Regions from separate parts of the Marinobacter albus genome, predicted to be linked through region 2. Evidence: riboswitches for the same ligand, from Rfam matches in the RefSeq annotation. Region 2 holds a riboswitch; the other holds the start of a gene.
What was found. Region 2 has a riboswitch for cobalamin ahead of QQF73_RS13260 (TonB-dependent receptor domain-containing protein). Riboswitches for the same ligand answer to the same signal wherever they lie in the genome.

Region 1 (11,219 bases), 380 kb from region 2:
GGCCAACACCTGGGGGGTGTTCTCCCTGACCGGCGAGCGCCACGAGGAACACCCGAAAAAGGCGCCCTACAATACCCTGGTGCTGATCAACAACGAGGGCGAGATCGTCCAGAAATACCGAAAGTGCATTCCCTGGTGCCCCATCGAGGGCTGGTATCCCGGCGACACCACCTACGTCACCGAGGGCCCCAAGGGCATGAAGATCAGCCTGATCATCTGCGACGACGGCAACTACCCGGAAATCTGGCGCGACTGCGCCATGAAGGGCGCGGAGCTGATCGTGCGCTGCCAGGGCTACATGTACCCGGCCAAGGAACAGCAGATCATGATGGCCAAGAGCATGGCCTGGGCCAACAACTGCTACGTGGCCGTGGCCAACGCCTCCGGTTTTGACGGCGTGTATTCCTACTTCGGCCACTCGGCACTCATCGGCTTTGACGGCCGCACCCTCGGTGAGTGCGGCGAGGAGGACATGGGTGTTCAGTACGCCCAGCTCTCGGTGAGCCAGATCCGCGACGCCCGTACCAACGACCAGTCCCAGAACCACCTGTTCAAGCTGCTGCACCGGGGCTACACCGGCGTGCATGCCTCCGGTGACGGTGACAAGGGCGTGGCCGACTGCCCGTTCGAGTTCTACCGCACCTGGGTGATGGATGCCCAGAAGGCGCAGGAAAACGTGGAGGCGATGACCCGCAAGACCGTCGGTACCGCCGAGTGCCCGGTCGGGGAGCTGCCGTTCAACGGCAAGGAAAAATCCGCAGGGGCCTGAGCCCGGGAGGCACTGATGCCGTTTATCAACGAACGGCTGGAAGCCAACCGGGAGTCCATAGTAAAGAACCGGGCCCCTTCAGGCCCGGTTCGTGTTTCCCGGTTCCGCTTCGAGCCAGTGGCCGTGATGGCCCGCCTTCGGGACAACATCGTCGGCCAGGACCACGCCCTCACCGCCATGGAAGCCATGCTGGTGCGGGTGAAGGCCGACATCGGCGAGGACAACCGGCCGCTGGCGGTGCACCTGTTCCTGGGGCCCACCGGCGTCGGCAAGACCGAAACCGTGCGCCTGATCGCCGAGGCCATTCACAGCAGCCGCGATGGTTTGTGTCGCATCGACATGAACACTCTGGCCCAGGAGCATTACGCCGCCGCGCTCACCGGTGCACCGCCGGGGTATGTGGGCAGCAAGGAAGGCCACAGCCTGTTCGACCTGGACAAGGTGCAGGGCTCGTTCAGCAAACCCGGCATTGTGCTGTTCGATGAGATTGAAAAGGCCAGCAAGGAAGTGGTCCGCACCCTGCTCAACGTGCTGGACACCGGCCGGCTGGTGTTTCCCTCCGGTAACCGCGAGATCGATTTCCGCAACACCCTGATTTTCATGACCAGCAACGCCGGGGCCCTGGAGGCCGAGGCGTACGAACAGCGTTACCGGCGGGGCTGGCGGCGCTGGCTCGGGTTATCGCCCGGCAACGGCGAGGGTATTCGCGATGCCGCCTTGCGCCGCCACTTTGACCCGGAATTCCTCAATCGGATCGACCAGATCCTCACCTTCAATCCTCTGACCGAGAACTGGCTGGAGGCCCTGCTGGACATCGAGCTGGCGGGCCTCAATCGCCGCCTGTCGAAAAAACACGCGGAGCTGAGCCTGTCGCCGGAACTGCGCACCGAACTCTGCCGCGGCTACGACGCCCGCTATGGCGCCCGGGAGTTGCTGCGAGTATTTCGCCAGCGTCTGGAGCCGGCGCTGGCCCGGGCGTTGCTGACCTATCCGCACTGTCACCGGTTCGAGGCTTCGCTGGAGGGCAGGGCCGTCACGGTTCACCAATACGTCGAATGACGTAGGTACCGGGGGCATTTCGCGAATACCTCCCCGGCACCGGATTTCGGATAGTAAAGCCGTTACCTAAACGTGTAAGCCAAGACCAAGGAGCGCCCGTTATGGCTGAAACCATAATCAAGATTGATCTGAACAAGTCGGCCTATGAGAACGACAAAATCCACAACCGCTGGCACCCGGACATTCCGCTGGTGGCCACCGTCAAACCCGGCGACGATTTCATCGTCGAGTGCTACGACTGGACCGGCGGCCAGATCAAGAACGACGACAGCGCCGACGACGTGCGAGATGTGGACCTCAGCCAGGTGCACTTCCTGTCTGGCCCGATCGGGGTTGAGGGCGCGGAGCCCGGCGACCTGCTGGAAGTGGACATTCTCGATATCGGCACCTTCGAAGAGAGCCAGTGGGGCTTCAACGGCTTCTTTTCCAAGCAGAACGGCGGTGGCTTCCTGACCGAACACTTCCCGGAGGCCCAGAAATCCATCTGGGACTTCAACGGCATGTTCACCAAATCCCGCCACATTCCGAATGTGGAATTCGCGGGCCTGATTCACCCGGGCCTGATCGGCTGCCTGCCCTCCAAGGAACTGCTGGAAACCTGGAACAAGCGGGAAGCCGGCCTGGTGGCCACCGACCCGGAGCGGGTGCCCGAGCTGGCCACCCTGCCCTACGGCGAGACCGCCCACATGGGCCAGATGCGCGGCGAACAGGCCAAGGCCGCCGGCGCGGAAGCCGCCCGGACCGTACCGCCCCGTGAGCACGGCGGTAACTGCGACATCAAGGATCTGTCCCGGGGTTCCAAGGTGTACTTCCCGGTGTACGTGGACGGCGCGGGCCTCTCCGTGGGCGACCTGCACTTCAGCCAGGGCGACGGTGAGATCACCTTCTGTGGCGCCATCGAGATGGCCGGCTGGATCCACCTGCGGGTGAACCTGATCAAGGACGGCGTCAAGAAATACGGCATCAAGAACCCGGTGTTCAAGCCCAGCCCTATCAAGCCCCGCTACGACGACTACGTGATCTTCGAAGGCATCTCGGTGGACGAAGACGGCGGCCAGCATTACCTCGACGTGCACGTGGCCTACCGCCAGGCCTGCCTGAACGCCATCGAGTACATGACCAAGTTCGGTTACACCAAGGCCCAGGCCTACGCGATCCTCGGCTGTGCGCCGGTGGAAGGCCACATCAGCGGCGTGGTGGATATCCCGAACGCCTGCGCCACGCTCTGGCTGCCAACCGGCATCTTCGACTTCGACATCAACCCGTCGGCCGATGGCCCCCAGAAGAAAGTCAGTGGCGGCATGGACGTACCCCTGTCGAAAGATAAGGAGTAACCGCCATGCCCGTGTATGACTACAAGTGCCGCGAGCACGGCCTGTTCAACACACTTGCCACCATGGACGACGCCGCCAAGCCGGCGGAATGCCCCACCTGCAAGGTGTTGTCGCCCCGAGTGATTGTGTTGCCACCGCACATTGCGGCCATGGACCCGGCCAACCGGGCGGCCCAGGACCGGAACGAAAAATCCCGGCATGAGCCGGTGTTTTCCACCGCTGACCGCCGGGCCCACGACCAGGAACACAGCCGCAGTTGCGGTTGTGGTTCCCCGAAGCCTGGCAAGTCGATGCTGTTCTACACCGCCGACGGGAAGAAAATGTTCCCCTCCATGCGGCCCTGGATGATCAGCCACTGACGTTCAGTACAGAGTCTGTCACGTGTTTGGCCCCTTCGGGGGCCTTTTTTGTTGCCCCGCCTTGTTCCGTCTGAATATCGTGTATATAGTGTTTTCATCCTTGGTTAACTACCAGATGTTGTTTTTTTGAGCATCTCGGTATCGGGAATCCGGTGAGAATCCGGAACTGACGCGCAGCGGTATTGGAGAACGAGCGTGGCATGAAGACACTGGCGCAAGCCGGGAAGTCGCCACGCGAGGCCGAATCGAACGATTCATGCTCCTGAGTCCGAAGACCTGCCAGGGATACAACTGCACCTTCGCGTCTTAAGGTGAGCAGATCGGTAGTGCCTGCCCGTCCCCCGGGCAAGGTGCGCCCCTGCGTACGCGAAGGTGAAAGGAACCCAACGCGTATTCAGGAGTACAGACATGTCCACCTCTGCCCTGGCTGCACCCCAGCCGTCCGCCCCAACTGAAACCGAATCCCTGCAGGTCATCAAACGCAACGGCACCCTCGTGGGTTTCAATCCGTCCAAGATAACCGTCGCCGTGACCAAGGCATTTCTGGCGGTGGAAGGCGACAAGGCCGCCGGCTCGGCCCGCATCAACGACGCCGTGCACCGGGTCACCGAGCAGGTTATCCAGGCCATCGGCCGGCGCCTGAAAGCCGGCGGCAAGGTTCACATCGAAGACATCCAGGACCAGGTGGAGCTGGCGCTGATGCGGGCCGAGGAACAGAAAGTCGCCCGCGCCTACGTGCTCTACCGGGAAGACCACGCCCGGCAGCGTGCCCACCATCATCCGATGGAAGCCCACCCGCACCTGACCGTGAAAAAAGCCGGTGGCGAGATCGCCCCGCTGGACCTGGGCCGCATGAAACTGCAGGTGGAGCAGGCGGCTACCGGCCTGGACGGCATCGATGGCGACTCCCTGGTAGAGGACGCCCTGACCAACCTGTACGACGGCATTGCCGAGGAAGATGTGCTGTCGGCGCTGGTGATGACCGCCCGCGGGCGCATCGAACAGGAGCCGGACTACAGCGCCGTCACCGCCCGGCTGTTGCTGGAGCAGCTACGGCTGGAGAACGCCTCGGCCCTGAACTTGTCCACAGAGCTGCCACTGGCGGAAATTTATCCACAGGCCCTGAGAGCCTTCATCGCCGCCGGCATCCGCTACGAGCTGCTGGACGAAGCGCTGGCGGCCTTTGATCTGGAGCGCCTGGGCACCGCCCTGAAACCGGAGCGGGACCGGCAGTTCGGCTTCCTTGGCCTGCAGACCCTGTACGACCGTTACTTCCTGCACTGGAACAAGGCCCGCCTGGAACTGCCGCAAGTGTTCTTCATGCGCGTGGCCATGGGCCTGGCGCTGCGCGAGGATGACCCGAACACCCGCGCCATCGAGTTCTACAATCTTTTGTCCTCGTTCGATTACATGGCCAGCACGCCCACGCTGTTCAACAGCGGCACCCGGCATTCCCAGCTGTCCTCCTGCTACCTGACCACCGTGGGAGATGACCTCGAAGATATCTACGGGGCTATTCGCGACAACGCCATGCTCTCGAAATGGGCCGGTGGCCTGGGCAACGACTGGACTCCGGTGCGCTCCCTCGGGGCTCACATCAAAGGCACCAACGGCCAGAGCCAGGGTGTGGTGCCGTTCCTGAAAGTGGTCAACGACACCGCCGTGGCCGTGAACCAGGGGGGCAAACGCAAGGGCGCGGTGTGCGCCTATCTGGAAAGCTGGCACCTGGACATCGAGGAATTCCTGGAACTGCGCAAGAACACCGGTGACGAACGCCGCCGCACCCACGACATGAACACCGCCAACTGGGTACCGGACCTGCTGATTGAGCGCATGCGCGAGGACCGGGACTGGACCCTGTTCTCTCCCAGCGACGTGCCGGACCTGCACGACCTCTACGGTAACGAGTTCCGGGAGCGCTACGAGCATTACGAGGCGCTGGCGGAGCAGGGCGAAATCAGGCTGTTCAAGACACTTCCCGCCAAGCAGCTCTGGCGCAAGATGCTGACCGTGCTGTTCGAGACCGGCCACCCCTGGATCACCTTCAAGGACCCCTGCAACCTGCGCTCGCCCCAGCAGCATAAGGGCGTGGTGCACAGCTCCAACCTGTGTACCGAGATCACCCTGAACACCAGTGCGGACGAGATTGCCGTGTGCAACCTGGGCTCGGTGAACCTGGCCGCCCACATCGAGAACGGAGAGCTGGACGTGCAGCGGCTGGAGCGCACGGTGACCACCGCCGTGCGTATGCTCGATAACGTCATCGACATCAACTACTACGCGGTGCCCCAGGCGAAGAACTCCAACCTCAAGCATCGGCCGGTGGGCCTGGGCCTGATGGGCTTTCAGGACGCGCTCTACCAGCTGGGCCTGCCCTATACCAGCCCGGAAGCGGTGGCCTTTGCCGACGTCGCCATGGAGCAGCTCAGCTACTTCGCCATCCGTGCCTCCGCCACGCTGGCGGGTGAGCGAGGTGCCTATGAGAGCTACGAAGGTTCACTGTGGCAGCAGGGCATTCTGCCCATCGATTCCATCAGCCTGCTGAAACAGGCCCGCCGGGAAGGGGACCTGTCCGTGGATACCAGCGCCCGCCTGGACTGGACCCCGGTGCGCGAGCTGATCGCCCAACACGGCATGCGCAACAGCAACGTGATGGCCATCGCGCCCACGGCGACCATCTCCAACATCGTGGGCGTGTCCCAGTCCATCGAGCCGGCGTACCAGAACCTGTTCGTGAAATCGAACCTCTCGGGCGAGTTCACGGTGGTGAATCCGTCGCTGGTCCGCGACCTCAAGGTCGAGGGCCTGTGGGACAACGTGATGGTCAACGATCTGAAATACTTCGACGGCTCGGTGCAGCAGATCGACCGCATCCCGGCCGAACTCAAGGCCCGCTACGCCACCGCGTTCGAGATTGACGCCCGCTGGCTGGTGGAAGCCGCCGCCCGCCGCCAGAAATGGCTGGACCAGGCCCAGAGCCTGAACCTGTACATGGCCGAACCCAGCGGCAAGAAGCTGGATGCCCTGTACCAGCTGGCGTGGGAGAGGGGCCTGAAAACCACCTATTACCTGCGCTCGCTGGGTGCCACCGGGGCCGAGAAAACCGCGCCCGTATCAGCGCCTTCTATGGCACCCCAGCCCCAGGTATGCAGCATCGACGACCCTGACTGCGAAGCTTGTCAGTAACCACTTACTTTCAATTTAAGAGGCACAGACCATGCTCGACTGGGACGACGAACCAGCAACCACCAGCACGCCGGCCGCTCATGCCGGCGCCAACCCCAACGCACCGGCGCCGGTCAACGCGGACGACAAGCGCGTGGTCAACGGCGAGACGGACATCAACCAGCTCGCCCCGTTCAAGTATCCCTGGGCCTGGGAATACTTCATGAACGCCAACAAGAACCACTGGACCCCGCTGGACGTGAACATGGCCCAGGACGTTCACGACTACCACCACCGGCTGACCGCGCCGGAAAAGCACGTGTACGAGAACGTGCTGGCCTACCTCACCACCTCCGACATCCTGGCCATGCGCAACATCGGCCTGGCGGTGATGGAGAAGATGAGCGCGCCGGAACTCCAGATCTACCAGGCCCGGCAGGTGTACGAAGAGGCCATGCACACCTGGGCCTACCAGCACTGCATCGAAACCCTGAACCTGGACCAGAGCGAGATCTATAACCGCTACCGGGTGGTGCCAGCCATCAACGGCAAGATCCAGATCGCCAACCGCCGGCTGGACGCGGCCATGCGCCCGGACATGAACCTGCGCAACAGGGATGACCTGCAGGAATTCATCATGTCCTACCTATTCTTCGCGGCGGTGTTCGAAGGCACCTGGTTCTACAACGGCTTTAGCCCCATCTTCGCCCTGCAGCGCCGCGGCCTCATGCGCGGTACCGGTGAACAGCTGCAGTACATCCTGCGGGATGAAGCCATGCACTTCTCCTTCGGCCTGAAAGTGGTGAACCAGATCGTGGAGGAGGAAAACATCCGCTTCGACCCGAAAGCCGTGCGCGAGATGTGGAACGAATCCGAAGCCGCCGAAACCAACTACGCCAACTACATCCTGCGCGACCCGATCCTCGGCTACTCTGCCGAGTACCACAGCGAACAGTTCCGCTTCGTGGCCAACCGCCGCGCCCGCACCGTGGGCCTGGACGAGCCGTTCCCGGGCGCGAGGAATGTATCACCCTGGCTGGATGAGCAGGCCACCCTGCGCAAGGAAAAGAACTTCTTCGAGACCCGGGTGATCGAGTACCAGACCGGGGCTCAGCTGGAGTGGTAAGCCCGCCCGAACGGCCGGAGTTATACGAACGCGTTCGCAAAAGTCCGGCGAACTCTCGCGCAAAACCTGTAACTCTCTGATACGGTTAAGGTAGTGGATTTGAAGGTCTGGAATTATACGCCCTGAAACGCAAGGGTTCGTGCGTTGCGAGGGGCGTATAACTCCGGCGGTAGCCGTTATAGGTTCTGGTAACGTACTGGTTTAATGGCGGTTTATGAAATCAGACAGGCGGCTAAAACTGGAATTATACGAATGCGTGTTATACGAACGGGTTCGTTGAATACGCTGTTAAATGGGGGAGAAAACTATGAATCTTGAGGTGTTACAGCACATTGTGCGAAATGAGCCTGAACGAATTGAGTCTTTAGCCAACGAGAATGGCTTGGACGCATCGGCATCAGTTGGCGTGGCCGAGTTCTTGGCGGGCAACGATGGAGATGTTTCGTTGCTGTCCTCGAAGCAGCAATACCATTACGACAATGCGATAGAGCCACTACTCGAAAATGTGCCATGTGACGGGGTGTTCGGCGATGACACATGCACAGGGAATGGTGTCATTGATGATGAGTCGCTATTGGGTTGTTACCTCGAAGACAATTTCCTCTGTCAGCACTGCCGATTTGACTCTGATCGGATAAAGGCCGAGTGACATTTAACCAATCGCTCAAGTACGTTCCCGGCCTGGCGGCCGTCCACCGGACGACCCTGACGGGCCGCCGCTTAGCTTTGCGTTAGAGGTTTAAATATGCGGCACGATCCTGCTCGGACGACGCCGGTCGGTCTATCCAAGTACGCGAAAGAGTTTCTTGATTGCGCTCTCGCGGCAGATGAAACCATAGGCGAGCGCCCCGGCTATGAGATAATCGCGCCGGTACCGGTCATGTACCTCATAGGACATGCGATCGAGCTTTCGCTGAAGGCTTTCTTGTCCTCCAAAAACATTTCTCTCTCGGATTTAGCGTCTAAGAGATATGGTCACGACCTTGTTAAATGTTACGACAAGGCATGCGAGCTCGGCCTTCGCGATCTAGTTGCTTTCGAGTCTGGGGAAGTTGAGGGAATGAGAGTTCTCAACAAACTGTATTGCACAAAGCAGCTCAACTACATTGTGACCGGTGAAAAGATATTCCCTGTTTTCGGTCCGATTCAAAGTTTCGCAGAGCGCCTTCTTGGCGTGGTTGGTCCTGAAGTTGGCTTCCAAGGGTAGTTGCTCTAACCAGTGCAGGCGCTGCGACGCCCATTTCATCGCGCCTTCGGCTTCATTCCATGGGCGCGCGTTACTTTTAAGAGGGAGCTGAAGTTTGTCAGTAAGTGATATGAGTTTTGAGAGATGGACGTCTAGAGAATCGTCAACCTGGACATTTCAAGTCTTTCAGAAGTACAACCGCGAGTTAAGCCGGATGTACATTTCACACATTGCGGCAAATGAATTTATTTATAGGAATTTAGGGAAAAATGCCCAGTGGGAAGATCCAGTATCAAAGCATTTTAAGTTTAGAGATGAAACACACGAGCACACCTTCGGCAGCATCAAAGGGTGGTCGGATTCATTCAATGATTTTGATAACTGGACTAATTTGAATTCAGTAATGGCTATGAGTTCAAATCTAGAAACTTATCTTTCGACCGTTATCAAACTTGCCCTAGAATCAGATGTTGGCGTCTTGTTCGGTGCAAAGAGACGCATCGATGGAATTGAGATTATTAAACATGGTAGGTCGCAGCCATTTGATTTTGAGGACAAGATAGTTTCTTGCACAAAAGGTGAATGGGGAAGCAGAGTTAACGCATTTAAAAAAATATTTGGGCAGGCTCCCGAGGTTCTGGAATCAAATATATCACGGCTTGAAAAGCTCAGGAAGTTGAGAAATAACGTAGGTCATGCATTCGGTAGAGACATCGAATTAAGTCGAAGTCACAACGTGATAGATGCAATGGATATGCACAAACTAAAGAGAGAAAAAACATTAGAATATCAGAAGTTAATTTATGGGATTGCCAGGGCTATAGACAAGCAGCTTCTCAACGATCATATTGGTGAATACCAAACCTTGTACTTCTACCATAATTTGAGGCCAAGCTTAAAACACGACGACTCGAATCATCAGAGAAAGGTTGGTAATCATATGGCCATTCTGAAGAAGAAGCTTGGGCAATTTGGAGCTGCTAAGGCGGGGAAGAAGTTTTGTAGAGAGCTCATTGTTTACTATGAAGCACTGTAAATGTAACAAATAAAAGCCTCGGACCTCGCAAGCTCGGCCGGTGTTTTGGGCGTGAGGAAGGAATCAACAGATCCATGGAAAAATTTGCTAGAAAAGAGCTCGGCTGGGTAACCTACATAAACCCCTTCAGGATCGTGGTTCCAGAACACGAGGAGCCCTTGGAGGTCGATCTCAAAGAAATCAATTCAAATACTTATAATCACGGTAAGTTATGCCAGATCGTTAGCTCGGTAGCTTTGGATGAGCTATCTGGGTATAAACTTTTGGTTTGTTATGATGGTGCCTTAGTTATCCCCAAGATTGGAAAGTATAGGAATAAAGAAGAGGCAGTAAATCTATTTAATAGAATTATTTCCTGTCTTATCCTTTCTGGAATTTTCTGTGAGGCCATTGACCAAAGAGATATTGTTTGGGGCAACTTGCTTGATAGAGTGCAAATATGGCCAGTTGATCTAGGAAAAAGCGCCTCGTCGATTTTTCATGGCAAGCTGAGAATGCGAATTGCCAGTAATTTGGACAGAATTATTCTTAGTAGTCCTAGAAGCATCAAGGTTGGCGAATTTTTGTCAGCGCTGAGTGATGGCGAGAGTATTTTAGGTGAAATAAGTAATTTGACTCCTTCCTTTTTCGCTCGCGGAATAACTGAAATAACATACAAGAACTGGTCGTTGGCATTATCAAGTTTATGGATCACTGTTGAGCAGCTTACAGACCATTTGTGGGAAAACCAGTTCTTAAAAAACTCTGCCAAACAACCAGATAATGAGATCAGTGGACGTTTGAAAGCGATGAGACAGGATAACCGTACATGGTCGAGCTCTGTTAAGCAGGAGTTGCTTTACCAAAGTGGGGTTATTGATGGATATATTTTCGAGAGACTATATCCGGCTCGCCAAGCGAGGAATAGATTAGTCCATGATGGAAAGGATGTAGACGAAGATACCGTAAAAGGGTTGTTTTCTGCTTTGGTCATACTGTTAGAAATGAGCGTCACTCGCTCTAGTATTGGTATCTCCCGACTTCAGCTGCCGAGTGGAGATCGAATGGAAACAACTATGGATGCCTCTGATGAGTATATTGATTGGAAAGAGGTCTAACCAGAAAGTTCCTAACAAATGCAGACAAGGGACGCTCCTGACGTCGCGCCCCTGCTGCAAGCGTTAGGGCATCAAGGCATTAAGAATG
Region 2 (11,219 bases):
TGTCGCCGACCAGCAACACCGGGCAGTCCGCCGCTTCGGCAAAGCCCATGTTGGCAATGTCGTTGGCCCGCAGGTTGATTTCGGCGGGACTGCCGGCGCCCTCGGCAATGATCACGTCGTACCGGGTACTGAGGTTGCGCCAGGCATCCATCACTGCGGCTTTCGCCTCGGCCTTGTAGGCATGGTAGTCGAGGGCATTCATGTTGCCGTGCACCTGGCCCCGAAGGATGACCTGGGCGCCACAATCGGTCTGCGGCTTCAGCAGGACCGGATTCATGTCGCTGTGCGGGGCCAGACCGCAAGCCAGTGCCTGCAGCGCCGTGGACCGCCCGATTTCGCCGCCATCCACGGTCACTGCGCTGTTCAGCGCCATGTTCTGGGGTTTGAAGGGGGCCACAGACACACCCTGCCGGGCCAGCCAGCGACACAGGGCCGCCACCACGGTGGTCTTTCCGGCGTCCGAGGTGGTTCCCTGAACCATCAGCGTCGCCATGGTTTAGAGCTCGACCCCTTTCTGGGCCTTGACGCCCTGGTCCTTGAACGCATGCTTGACCACACCCATTTCGGTGACGGTGTCGGCGAGATCCACCAGTTCGTGCGGGGCGGACCGGCCGGTCACCACCACATGCTGCATTTCCGGGCGGACCTGCAGGTCATCCAGCACCCGGTCGAGGTCCAGGTAGTCGTATTTGAGCGCGATGTTCAGCTCGTCCAGCAGCACCAGGTCATAGCTGTCATCACCGAGCATCCGGGCGGCGACGTTCCAGGCACTGGCCGCGGCAGCCACGTCCTGGTCACGGTTCTGGGTGTCCCAGGTGTAGCCCTGCCCCATGACGTGGTAATCCACGTTCGGCAGATCCCGGAAAAAGGCTTCCTCGCCGGTGCTGAACGCGCCCTTGATGAACTGGACGATGCCTACCTTCATGCCATGGCCCAGCGCCCGCGCCACCATACCGAAGCCGGAACTGCTCTTGCCCTTGCCAGGGCCGGTCAGGACCAGCAACACACCCTGCTCCTTCTGGGCCCGGGCAATGCGTTCCTGCATGATTTTCTGTTTCGCCGCCATGCGGCGGGCATGACGTTCCGGGTCTTTGGCGCGTTCACGCATGATCGAGTCCTCCAGACGGGTTGGATGCAACGGGTTTCCTAGTCCATACCGGACCGGGCGGGCACGAATACCGGGGCACCATCGGCCTCCACGGTAATCAGTTTCTGGCCGTAGAGGCTTTCCAGGGCCTCGGGCACCAGCATGTGGTCGGCCGGGCCCCAGCAGGCGTCGCCACTGGGGTACAACAACAGGATATGGTCACACCAGCGGGCCGCCAGGTTCAGGTCGTGCAAACACATGAACACCGCACGGCCGGCGCTGGCGAGCGATTTCAGCAACTGCATCACCGCCACCTGGTGGTGCAGGTCAAGATGGTTGGTGGGCTCATCCAGCAGCCACAGGGACGGATTCTGGGTCAGCACTGTGGCAATGGCCACGCGCTGGCGCTCACCGCCGGACAGGGTATTGACCAGCCGGTCGGCGAGATGACCGACATCCAGTTGCTCGAGGGCAGCCCGGGCGCTGGCCAGGTCCTCACCGCTCTCCATCTGCCAGGGCGACAGCCAGGGATGCCGACCGATCAGCGACGTCTCCAGCACGGTGGCCGGAAAGCCGTCCTGGCGTTCCTGGAACACCAACCCCAGCTGTTGCGACACCAGCCTGCGCCTCAGATCCGCCAGCGGCTGATCCCCCAGGTACACCTGGCCATGGCGCGGGGGACGCAGGCCAGCGAGGGTGTGGAGCAAGGTGGTCTTGCCGGCGCCGTTCGGCCCGAGCACGCCCCACATCTGCCCGGGAGCGACGGTCAACCCGAGCGGGCTGCCATCGGCCCGATCCGGAATATCGATCACCAGCTCGCGGGTGTGCAGGGCTCTCATCAGCGGCTCCGGTAAAGCAGATACAGGAAAGTGGGCACCCCAAGCAGCGCGGTGATTACCCCCACCGGCAGCTGCTCGGGGGCAATCACCACCCGGGCCAGGGTATCCGCCAGCACCAGCAGCGTGCCGCCGGCCAGGGCACAGGCTGGCAGGATCAGGCGCTGGTCATTGCCGAACACGAGGCGAAGCATGTGCGGCACCACGAGACCCACGAAGCCGATACTGCCGGCGGTGGTCACTGCAGTCGCCGTCAACAGGCTCGCGACAATGTATACCAACCACTCCAGCGGACGCACCGACACGCCAAGCACGGCCGCCTGAAGGGGGCCACGAGCCAGCACATTCAGGCTCCGCCCCAGCGGCACCACCAGGAAACAGGCGCCCAGCAAGAGCAGCAATGCCGGGGCGGGAGAGCGCGCGTAAGACACATCCCCCATGAGCCAGTACAGCATGCCCGGCAGTCGCTGGGCCGGACTGACGGCGAGAATCAGCGTAATGATCGCACCCCAGCCGGCCGCTACCACCACCCCGGTCAGCAACAACCGGGACGGTGTCCAGCTTCCGGTCCCGTGGGCGAGGCCGAAGACCAGGAAGGTCGCGAGCAGGGCGCCGGCAAAGGCGGAACCGGACACCAGCATGCCGCCCACTCCGGCCAGCATGGCCAGCAAGGCGCCGACGGCAGCCCCCCCGGACAATCCCAGTACATAGGGGTCCGCCAGCGGATTGCGCAGGAGCACCTGCATCAGGGCACCGGCCACGGCCAGCAGCCCGCCGGTGGCGAAGGCCGCCAGGGTCCGCGGCAGGCGAAGATCAAGAATCAGCGTTTGCTGCAGGTCGGTGCCCTGGCCGGCTAGCACGGCCAGAAGGTCCGACAGCCCGACGCCGACACTGCCGACGCTGACCGACAGACCGATGGCTGCCAGCCCGGCCAGGGCCAGCAACCACAGCGGACGTGAGACCGAGCGGGTCATGGCCGGGGCTCCCGAAGGCTACCGACGGGCACGGGCAGTCTCCAGTTTCTCACAGAACAGACGGCTGCCCTCCAGCATACGCGGTGTTGGCCGCTGAATCAGGGAGGGCGGCACGAAGAACAGGTTGCCCTGTGCGGTGGCGCGTAACTCGGGAAAACCGGCCCAGCGCGTCAGCCAGTGGCGGTTCTCCTCCCCCATTCCACCGGCCAGTATGGCTTCCGGGTTGGCCGCCAGCACCGCTTCGGTGCTGATCCGTGGCACCAGCCGGTCGAGGTCGCCAAAAACATTGCGACCGCCGCACAGGGTGATCACCTTGCCGATCAGGTGCTGGTCATTGACCGACATCAGTGGCTCATCCCAGACCTGATAAAACACCGGAACCGGCGATGCCTGTTGAAAGCGGGTGCGCAGGCTGGCCATGCCCTTCCGGAAGGCGTCTGCTTCGGCAAACCCCGTGGACTCGGTGCCGGCCAGCACCGCCAGTCGCTCGATGGCCGACGAGACGCCTTCGAACGTTCGAGGCTCGATCGCAAAGACCGGCAGGCCGAGGTCGTCCAGTGCATCCAGCTGTTCGCCCGGATTGCCCGTCACCCAGCCAATCACCAGGTCCGGCCGCAGGCTGATCAGGGCCTCAAGGTCGAGCCGGGTATGACTGCCCACGGACGGCACCGTTTTCGCCATTTCCGGGTAATCGCTGTAGGCCACCACAGCCACCACCTGGTCACCGGCGCCTGCCGCCCACACCAGTTCCGTCGCCCCCGGAGACAGGGCGGCAATGCGCTGGGCCGGCTCGGGCAGACAGATCCGGCGACCGGTGTCGTCCACGGCGCAGACCTCGGCGCTGGTAAGCGCGGGCATTAGCCACGCCAGCAGCGCCAGTGTCGTTACCCTGAACCACCTGATGGTCAGCATGTATGGTTTCACCTATCGAGTCTGGCCAGCGGCCATGTTGTCATCCGGTCCGGATCAAAGCTCATACCGTATCGACGCCATCGCGGTTCGGCCAGCCGACAGGTACTGGCGGCCATCGAAACGCTCGGCGGTCGCGTAGGTCCGGTCGAACACGTCGGTAACACTCAGCTTGCCGGTCCAGTCCGGTGCAAAGCGCCAGATCGCGCGCAGGTCCAGTGTGCCATAGCCCGGCAGCCGCTTGGTGTTGGCCGCATCGTCGTAACGGTAGCCCTCGGCCACCAGGGTGCCGCCGAGGGTCCAGGTGTTGATATCACGATCGATGTCCAGTCGTGCGCCCTGCCCACTGCGACGGCGCAGCCGATTGTCGGTGCCGGCATCGCGGGCATCGGTCAGTGTCAGCGCCAGATGAGTCCGCCAGCCGCCCCGTTCGAAACCGGCCCCCAGCTCCAGGCCGCGGATCTCCGCCTCGTTCACGTTTTCCGGGCGTAGATTGCCCGCGCCATCGTCGGAGAGCGCAATCAGGTTATCAATGTCCAGTTGATACGCCGCCACGTCCCAGAACCAGTCCGGATAGCGCCCGCTGAAGCCCAACTCCACGGCGCTGCTTTCCTCGGGTTTCAGGTCGGGATTACCGGCGTAGGAGCCGCCGAAGGAGTAGGTTTCCAGGGGGTAATAGAGATCATTGAACGTGGGCGCACGGAACGAGGTGCCGTAACTGACCCGAATCCGGTGCGAACGGTCGAACGCGTGCCCGAGGGCGACCCCGCCGGTTTCCTCCCGCCCATAGGCTTCGTTGTCGTCGCCACGCAGACTGACCTGGACGTCGGTCGGCCCGAAATTCAGGCGCAGCTGACCGAAGAGCGCGGCGTTGTTCCGGCTGTTTTCGTCGAAGCCCGTGCTCGATTTGACCTCATCCGAGGAGAGCTCGCTGCCTAGGACCAGCTCATGCACGTCGCGGGTGAAGGTATTTTCCCAGCGCGCGGTGCGGGTGCGGGTGTTGAATACCGAATCGGCGAAGGCATCGTTCGCGGTTTCCTGCTCGTCCCGTGCCTCGTTCAGGTCAATGCGGGTGCGCCAGTAGTCGCTCAGCGGCGTGTCCAGGGAAAAACCAACCGCCCGGAGCGTGAAATCGGTGTTTCCGCCCTCAAACTCGGTGTTGCCCCGGGATTCGAACACCGACACTCCGGCTTCGCCGCCATTGGGCAGCGTATGGCTCAGGCGGGCGACACCCGCACTGTTGCGGAAACCGCGATCCTCGCCACCTTCGATCAGTTCGGTACCGTCGGTGTTCTTGTGTACGCCGCTCACACTGAAACTGGTGACACCATCGCCCAGGCTTACGCCCGCCGCCCCTTTGCGGGTATCAAAACTGCCACCACCGGCTTCAACCCAGCCGCGCGGGCCCGCTTCCGGCCTCAGGGTAAAGGCCTGGATCACACCGCCAACCGCATCCGCACCGTAAAGACTGCTGCGGGGGCCCCGCACAATCTCGACCCGCTCAATCAGCTCCTTGGGCACGAACTGCCAGGGCGCACCGCCGCTGGTTGCCGACCGGATCCGGATGCCATCGAGCAGCAGCACCGTGGAATCATTGGAGGTACCGCGGGTATACACACTGGTGTTCTTGCCGAACGCCCCGTTGGAGACCACCGTCACACCCGGCTGGCCCCGGAGCAGGTCCGCAAACTCATTCGGAGCCTGCTTTTCGACGGTGTCTTCATCCAGCACGGTCACTGACGACAGGCTTTCACCCACGGTTCGCGGGCCGAGGGTGGCGGTAACAACAATCGGATCAAGCTCGGTGGCATCGCCGGAAACGGAGGACTGTTCGGCCATTGCAAGACCGGAAACCAGGGGCAGGGAACTCAGGATAACGCCAGCCCCGACGTTGGGCAGACTGTCTTTCAGGAAACTCATAACCATACTCACTCACACGCCGCACGCACCCGTGCGGGGGATTCTTGTCGTGTTGCGCGGGGCAGGTCTGGCGGGTGGGTAAGAGTAGTCACGGGCCCGGGAGGCAGTTCACCCACCGCCGTCGCCCTCCGCAACGTCTGGTGTGTAGACAGGCCGGTCTCCGGGCTTATGAGCGGTGCGGCCAAGCGCACTGCGGTGATCGCCTTCCCATGCCTGGGCACAGTGGCGCACTCGATCACCGTTAACTCACATACCGTTGCGGGGGCAGCGCCGGACTCTCACCGGCTTCCCGTTTCACCCCTGCGATGTCGGCAAAACATCGCATCGGGGCACCTGAAAACGAGCGGCAAGGCTAGCAATCGGTCACTCACTGGTCAATGACAAATGACATGCCCTCGAGACCCCGGGCAAGTCTTTGCCAGTCCGATTCGGGCCCCGGGAGACCAAGCCGAAGCGCCGCCGGTCGGTCGAAATGCCGCACCAGAATGCCTTGCCGGGCCAGCTCCGCGTGCAGGTGACCGGCTCCGGGATGCGGGAGGTATCGGAACAGGAGCGTACCCTGGGTGCCGGGCAGGCCCAGTCCGGCCAGAAGTTCGCCCAGGCGCTGCGATGCCCCACGCAGGTGGCTTTCGGCGCTGTCTTGCCAACGGGTGTCCTGCAGCGCCCGAGCCATCAGGAAGCGGGCAGGTCCGCTGAGCGCCCATGGGCCAGTCACAACCCTGAGCCCCTCGCCGATGGCGGCGTCGGTCAGGACCGCACCGGCACGCACCCCCGCCAGGCCGAAAAACTTGCCAAGGGACTTGAGAACCACCAGCCCGGGCTGGCCTGACACGGCGGCAAGACTGGCACTGTCCCCCGCGGTCAGGAACGCCTCGTCGACAACGAGCCAGCCCCCCCGCGCCTGCAGACGCGCCAGCCAGCCCAGGAGCCGGTCGCGTTCAAGGCGTCGTCCGGTCGGATTATTGGGGTTGATCCAGACGACCACATCGAGCGCATCAAGCCAGTCATCACCGGCCGCCAGATCGGCATCGGTTACCGGCACCACGACGTGGCCCGCAGAGGCCCAGCAGTGGGCGTGTTCAGCGTAACCGGGCTCAGGCACACCGACCCGGCAGGCCCGACGCAGGCGGGGTAAGGCCTGTATCGCGGCCTGACTGCCGGGTACCGGGACACAGACTGATGTCGCGGGCGCGCCGCACCAGTCCCGAACCACAGCCTCCAGATCGTCGTTGTCCTCCGGCAGACGCTGCCAGACCGACGCGGGAATGTCCGGCACCGGCCAGCCCAGCGGATTGATGCCGGTGGACAGGTCCAGCCACTGATCGACCGGTCGGTTCCAGCGCCGGGCAGCCTCGGTGAGCCGGCCGCCATGGGCTAATCGAGACGGGTCGGTCACCACAGCACCTCCCGGGCGCCAACCAGCACAACCAGGGCAGCAAGCCAGAGCCCGACACCAAGATGAACCAATCGGATGGCATCACGAATGGTTCCGGCCTCTGGCTCGGCGCCGCTGCCCAGCCACGGGCGATCCTTGATTCCGGTGGCATAGGGCGCGGGGCCACCCAGCCGGACACCCAGAGCACCCGCACCGGCAGCCATGACCGGTCCGGCGTTCGGACTGTCCCAGAGCGGCGCCTGGGTACGCCAGCAGCGCCAGGCGCGGCGGGTGTTGCCAAGGCAGGCGTAGGTCAGTGCCGTCAACCGGGCGGGCACCCAGTTCATGGCATCGTCCAGTCGGGCGGCGCAGCGGCCGAACCGGCAAAATCGGGGGGTCCGATAGCCCCACATGGCATCAAGGGTATTGATCATCCGGTGCAGCACAACCCCGGGTACCCCGGCCACGAGAAACCAGAACAGACTGGCAAACACCGCATCCGCCCCATTCTCGAGCATCGATTCGGTGGCGGCAGCCGCCACCCCGCGTTCATCCAGCGCGGCCGCATCCCGGCTGACAATCCGGGCCACCTGTGTGCGAGCCTCGTCCAGCCGGTGTCCGGCCAGCGGGCGGGCGACGGCCAGACCGTGCTCGGCGAGACCACGCAACGACAACGCCAACCAGAGCGTGAGAACTTCCAGGACCAGCAAAAAGGCTGGCGACAGCATCCCGACCAGCAACCAGAGCGCCAGGGTAACGGGAACCACCAGAGCCAGCACCGCCAGGACACCCCGGCCAATGCCCGCCGGCCGGGACCGGTTGACCTGATGCTCAATCCAGCCGGCGAGTTGCCCAAAGCCGACCACCGGGTGCCAGCGCCGGGGCTCACCCAGCCACCGATCCAGCACCAGCGCTACAGCACACACCGCCACCGATTCCAACACACCGTCCAAAAATAGGGCTCCATAGCTCTCAGGTTCCGTCAGGAGCGACAGTCTACTCGACCCAAAGCCAACCTTGACACCGTTTCAGCCTCGGTGGAGTATCGGGCGCCTGTCTCACCCGACTGGAATCATGCCATGACCCTGCCCGACTGCTGGACCCGGCCTCTGCCCCGAACCGACGAACATTGCCGCGAACAGGCCCGCCAGAGGCAGTCTGTGCTGACCAAACCGCCCGGCTCCCTCGGCACGCTGGAGCAGATCGCGATTACCTTGAGCGGCCAGCAGGCAACCGCAACGCCGGCCGTCGACCGGGTTCACATCGCCGTCTTTGCCGGTGACCACGGTGTCTGTGCGGAGGGCATTTCTGCCTTCCCGCAAGCGGTGACGGCCCAGATGATTGCCAACTTTGCCCATGGCGGCGCCGCGATCAGCGTTATGGCACGGCACCTTGGCGCGTCACTGGAGGTGGTCAACCTGGGAACCGTGGGTGAGGTGCCAGACGGACTCAGCGGTGTGGTGGACGCGACCATCAGGCCGCAAACAGGGAACCTGGCCCAGGAACCGGCCATGACCGAAAGCGAGGTCGGCGCGGCCCTGACGGCAGGGGACCACGCCGCCCAGCGGGCGGCCGAGGCAGGAGCCCAACTGTTCATCGCCGGGGATATGGGCATTGGCAACACCACCGCAGCCACGGCGCTGGCCTGCTGCCTGCTGGGTCAGAATCCGGATGCGCTATCCGGGCCCGGTACCGGCCTCGATGCCCGGGGCGTCTGTCACAAGGCGGAGGTCATCAAACGGGCGCTGGGTCGGCACGGCGAGGACCAGTCGCCAATGGGCGCTCTCGCGTCGCTGGGGGGACTGGAAATTGCGGCCATAGCCGGCGCAATCCTGGGAGCCGCGGGCCGCCGGATTCCGGTGTTGATTGACGGCTACATTGTCTCTGTCGCAGCGTTGGTGGCGGTCCGTCAACAACCGGAACTCGGCCAGTGGCTGTATTTCGGACACCAATCCGCCGAGCCCGGCCATCGTCGGGTCCTCGATGCGCTGGCGTCCTCGCCCCTGCTATCGCTCGGGATGCGCCTGGGGGAAGGCAGTGGCGCGGCGGTGGCAGTTCCTCTGCTGCGTTCCGCCTGCGCCCTCCACAACGGCATGGCCAGCTTTGCCGATGCCGGCGTCAGTGACAGGAGCTAGATCATGACCCGGGACAGTCAGCAGCCAACCGCCGACACCTCGTTCCTCGACCTGATCCGCCACGGGGAACCCGAGGGCGGCCCCATGTTTCGTGGCAGCCAGGACGATCCCCTGAGTGAGACCGGCTGGAAACAGATGCGCGCTGCCATCTCCGACAGCGACTGCTGGGACGCGGTACTGACCTCCCCCCTGCAACGCTGCCGCCAGTTCGCCGAGGAAGTTGCCGATACCCGAAACCTGCCGCTCTTCGTGGAGCCGGATCTGCGGGAAGTGAGCTTTGGCGCCTGGGAAGGCCGGACCTCGCAGCAGATCCTGACCGAATACGGCGACCAGCTGAGCGCGTTCTGGGACGATCCGACGGCCATTACCCCGCCCGAAGGCGAGCCCATTGACGCGTTCTACCGGCGAGTGACCCGCGCCGGAGCGCTCTGGCAACGCCGGCTGGCCGGCCAGCGGATTCTGGTGGTTTGTCACGGCGGCGTGATCCGAATGTTGCTCGCAGATGTCCTGCACATTCCGCTGTCGCGCTCATTCGCGGGTTTTGCCGTCCCCTACGCCTGCCGAAGCCTGATCCGGTTCGACCGGAGCGAGCACGGACTGTTACGGAGCCTGCTTCGCCACGGCGGCTAGAATCCGGACCCTTTCAGGATCTGGGGCAAACCGGCCAGCGACAGCACCACACGGTGACAGCGGGCGGCCAACGCCTGGTTCAGCCAACCCAGCTCGTCGGCAAAACGTCGGGTCAGCGGGTCCATGCCAATCGTGCCCAACCCGACCTCGTTACTGACGATCGCGACCGGACCGGGGTAATTGGCCAGGCTGTTCAGAAACCGGGCACGCTCGGCGGCGAACACCTCTTCACCGGCAAACATCAGGTTACTGACCCACAGGCTCATGCAATCGATCAGCAGCCCGGGCGGGTGCGTTGACCGCGCCTGGGCCTGCAGGACCTCACCCAGGTGCAACGGTTCTTCAATCAACCCCCAGTGCCCGGGGCGACCGGCCCGGTGACGGTCGATCCGGGCGGCCATTTCGTCGTCGCCGGCGGTCGCTGTCGCGACATAGGTGACCCGGTCCCAGGCCGTCGCCACGGTTTCCGCCAGGGCGGTCTTGCCGGACCGGATTCCTCCCAATACTAGAGTGTGGTCCGTCGCCTGCGTTCCTGTGTTCATACTGCGGATTCCTTCGAAGCATCGGTCATCGTTCGCGAAATCATGTCACGGAGCCCGGTTTCAAAACCAGACGTTTTACCGGATGGTTACTGTTTGCCCCCCCTGCTATATTCGATAACCAAACCATTGCCTTAGCCAGTTATCAGGGAGCGTCATGCAGGCCGAGCTCATCGACATTCGCAATCACCTCGCCAACTTTCCGCCCTTTGACGAGATGTCCGAGGAATTGCTGGACCGGGTTGTGTCCAGCATTGAGGTGGAATACTTTCGCGCCGGGAGCCCCATTCTCGAGTTCGGCAGCCCCAATCACTGGCTGTACTACATTCGCAGTGGGGCCGTGGAGATTTTCCGGCGTTCCGGCGAACTCTACAATCGCATCACCGAGGGCGACATCTTCGGCCAGTTTGGCCTGTTGATGCATCAGAAGGTCCGCTTTCCGGCCAAAGCCCTGGAAGACACCCTGGTCTATCGAATCCCGGAAGAAACCTTTCGGTTCCTGTTCGAAGCCGATGACAACTTCGCCGATTTCGTGGAGGTCGAGGATAAATCACGCCTGCGCTCGGCCCTGTCCCGCCGGGAGAAGTCCAACGAACTGATGACCTCCCGGGTGACCCGGCTGATCTCCCGGGAGCCGATTTCCGCCCCGTGCACCGTACGCCTGCAGGAAGCGGCCCGGATCATGACCGACCACGGCGTTTCCGCCCTGCTGTTAATGGAAGACCACGGCGATCACCCGCGTCTCAAAGGCATCATTACCGATCGCGACCTCCGAACCCGCGCGGTGACCGAAGCCCTGCCTTCGGAAACCCCC

Region 1: linked by a shared signal. The riboswitch ahead of QQF73_RS11630 (ribonucleoside-diphosphate reductase subunit alpha) and the one ahead of QQF73_RS13260 (TonB-dependent receptor domain-containing protein) in region 2 are both predicted to bind cobalamin.

The regions. Positions count from the first base shown of each region.
Region 1 covers NZ_JASSQD010000002.1:50-11,268, reverse strand. Annotated here, with positions in the region: gene QQF73_RS11650 (aliphatic amidase) at 1-769, shown strand, start outside; gene QQF73_RS11645 (AAA family ATPase) at 785-1,828, shown strand; gene fmdA (formamidase) at 1,930-3,162, shown strand; gene QQF73_RS11635 (zinc ribbon domain-containing protein) at 3,168-3,521, shown strand; cobalamin riboswitch at 3,606-3,819, shown strand; gene QQF73_RS11630 (ribonucleoside-diphosphate reductase subunit alpha) at 3,930-6,707, shown strand; gene QQF73_RS11625 (ribonucleotide-diphosphate reductase subunit beta) at 6,739-7,812, shown strand; gene QQF73_RS11620 (hypothetical protein) at 8,120-8,461, shown strand; gene QQF73_RS11615 (hypothetical protein) at 8,558-9,019, shown strand; gene QQF73_RS11610 (hypothetical protein) at 9,114-10,034, shown strand; gene QQF73_RS11605 (hypothetical protein) at 10,109-11,131, shown strand.
Region 2 covers NZ_JASSQD010000002.1:376,214-387,432, reverse strand. Annotated here, with positions in the region: gene QQF73_RS13285 (cobyric acid synthase) at 1-493, opposite strand, end outside; gene cobO (cob(I)yrinic acid a,c-diamide adenosyltransferase) at 497-1,108, opposite strand; gene QQF73_RS13275 (ABC transporter ATP-binding protein) at 1,147-1,926, opposite strand; gene QQF73_RS13270 (FecCD family ABC transporter permease) at 1,926-2,897, opposite strand; gene QQF73_RS13265 (cobalamin-binding protein) at 2,916-3,809, opposite strand; gene QQF73_RS13260 (TonB-dependent receptor domain-containing protein) at 3,864-5,726, opposite strand; cobalamin riboswitch at 5,861-6,078, opposite strand; gene cobD (threonine-phosphate decarboxylase CobD) at 6,094-7,122, opposite strand; gene cbiB (adenosylcobinamide-phosphate synthase CbiB) at 7,119-8,054, opposite strand; gene cobT (nicotinate-nucleotide--dimethylbenzimidazole phosphoribosyltransferase) at 8,181-9,236, shown strand; gene QQF73_RS13240 (histidine phosphatase family protein) at 9,240-9,866, shown strand; gene cobU (bifunctional adenosylcobinamide kinase/adenosylcobinamide-phosphate guanylyltransferase) at 9,863-10,408, opposite strand; gene QQF73_RS13230 (DUF294 nucleotidyltransferase-like domain-containing protein) at 10,563-11,219, shown strand, end outside.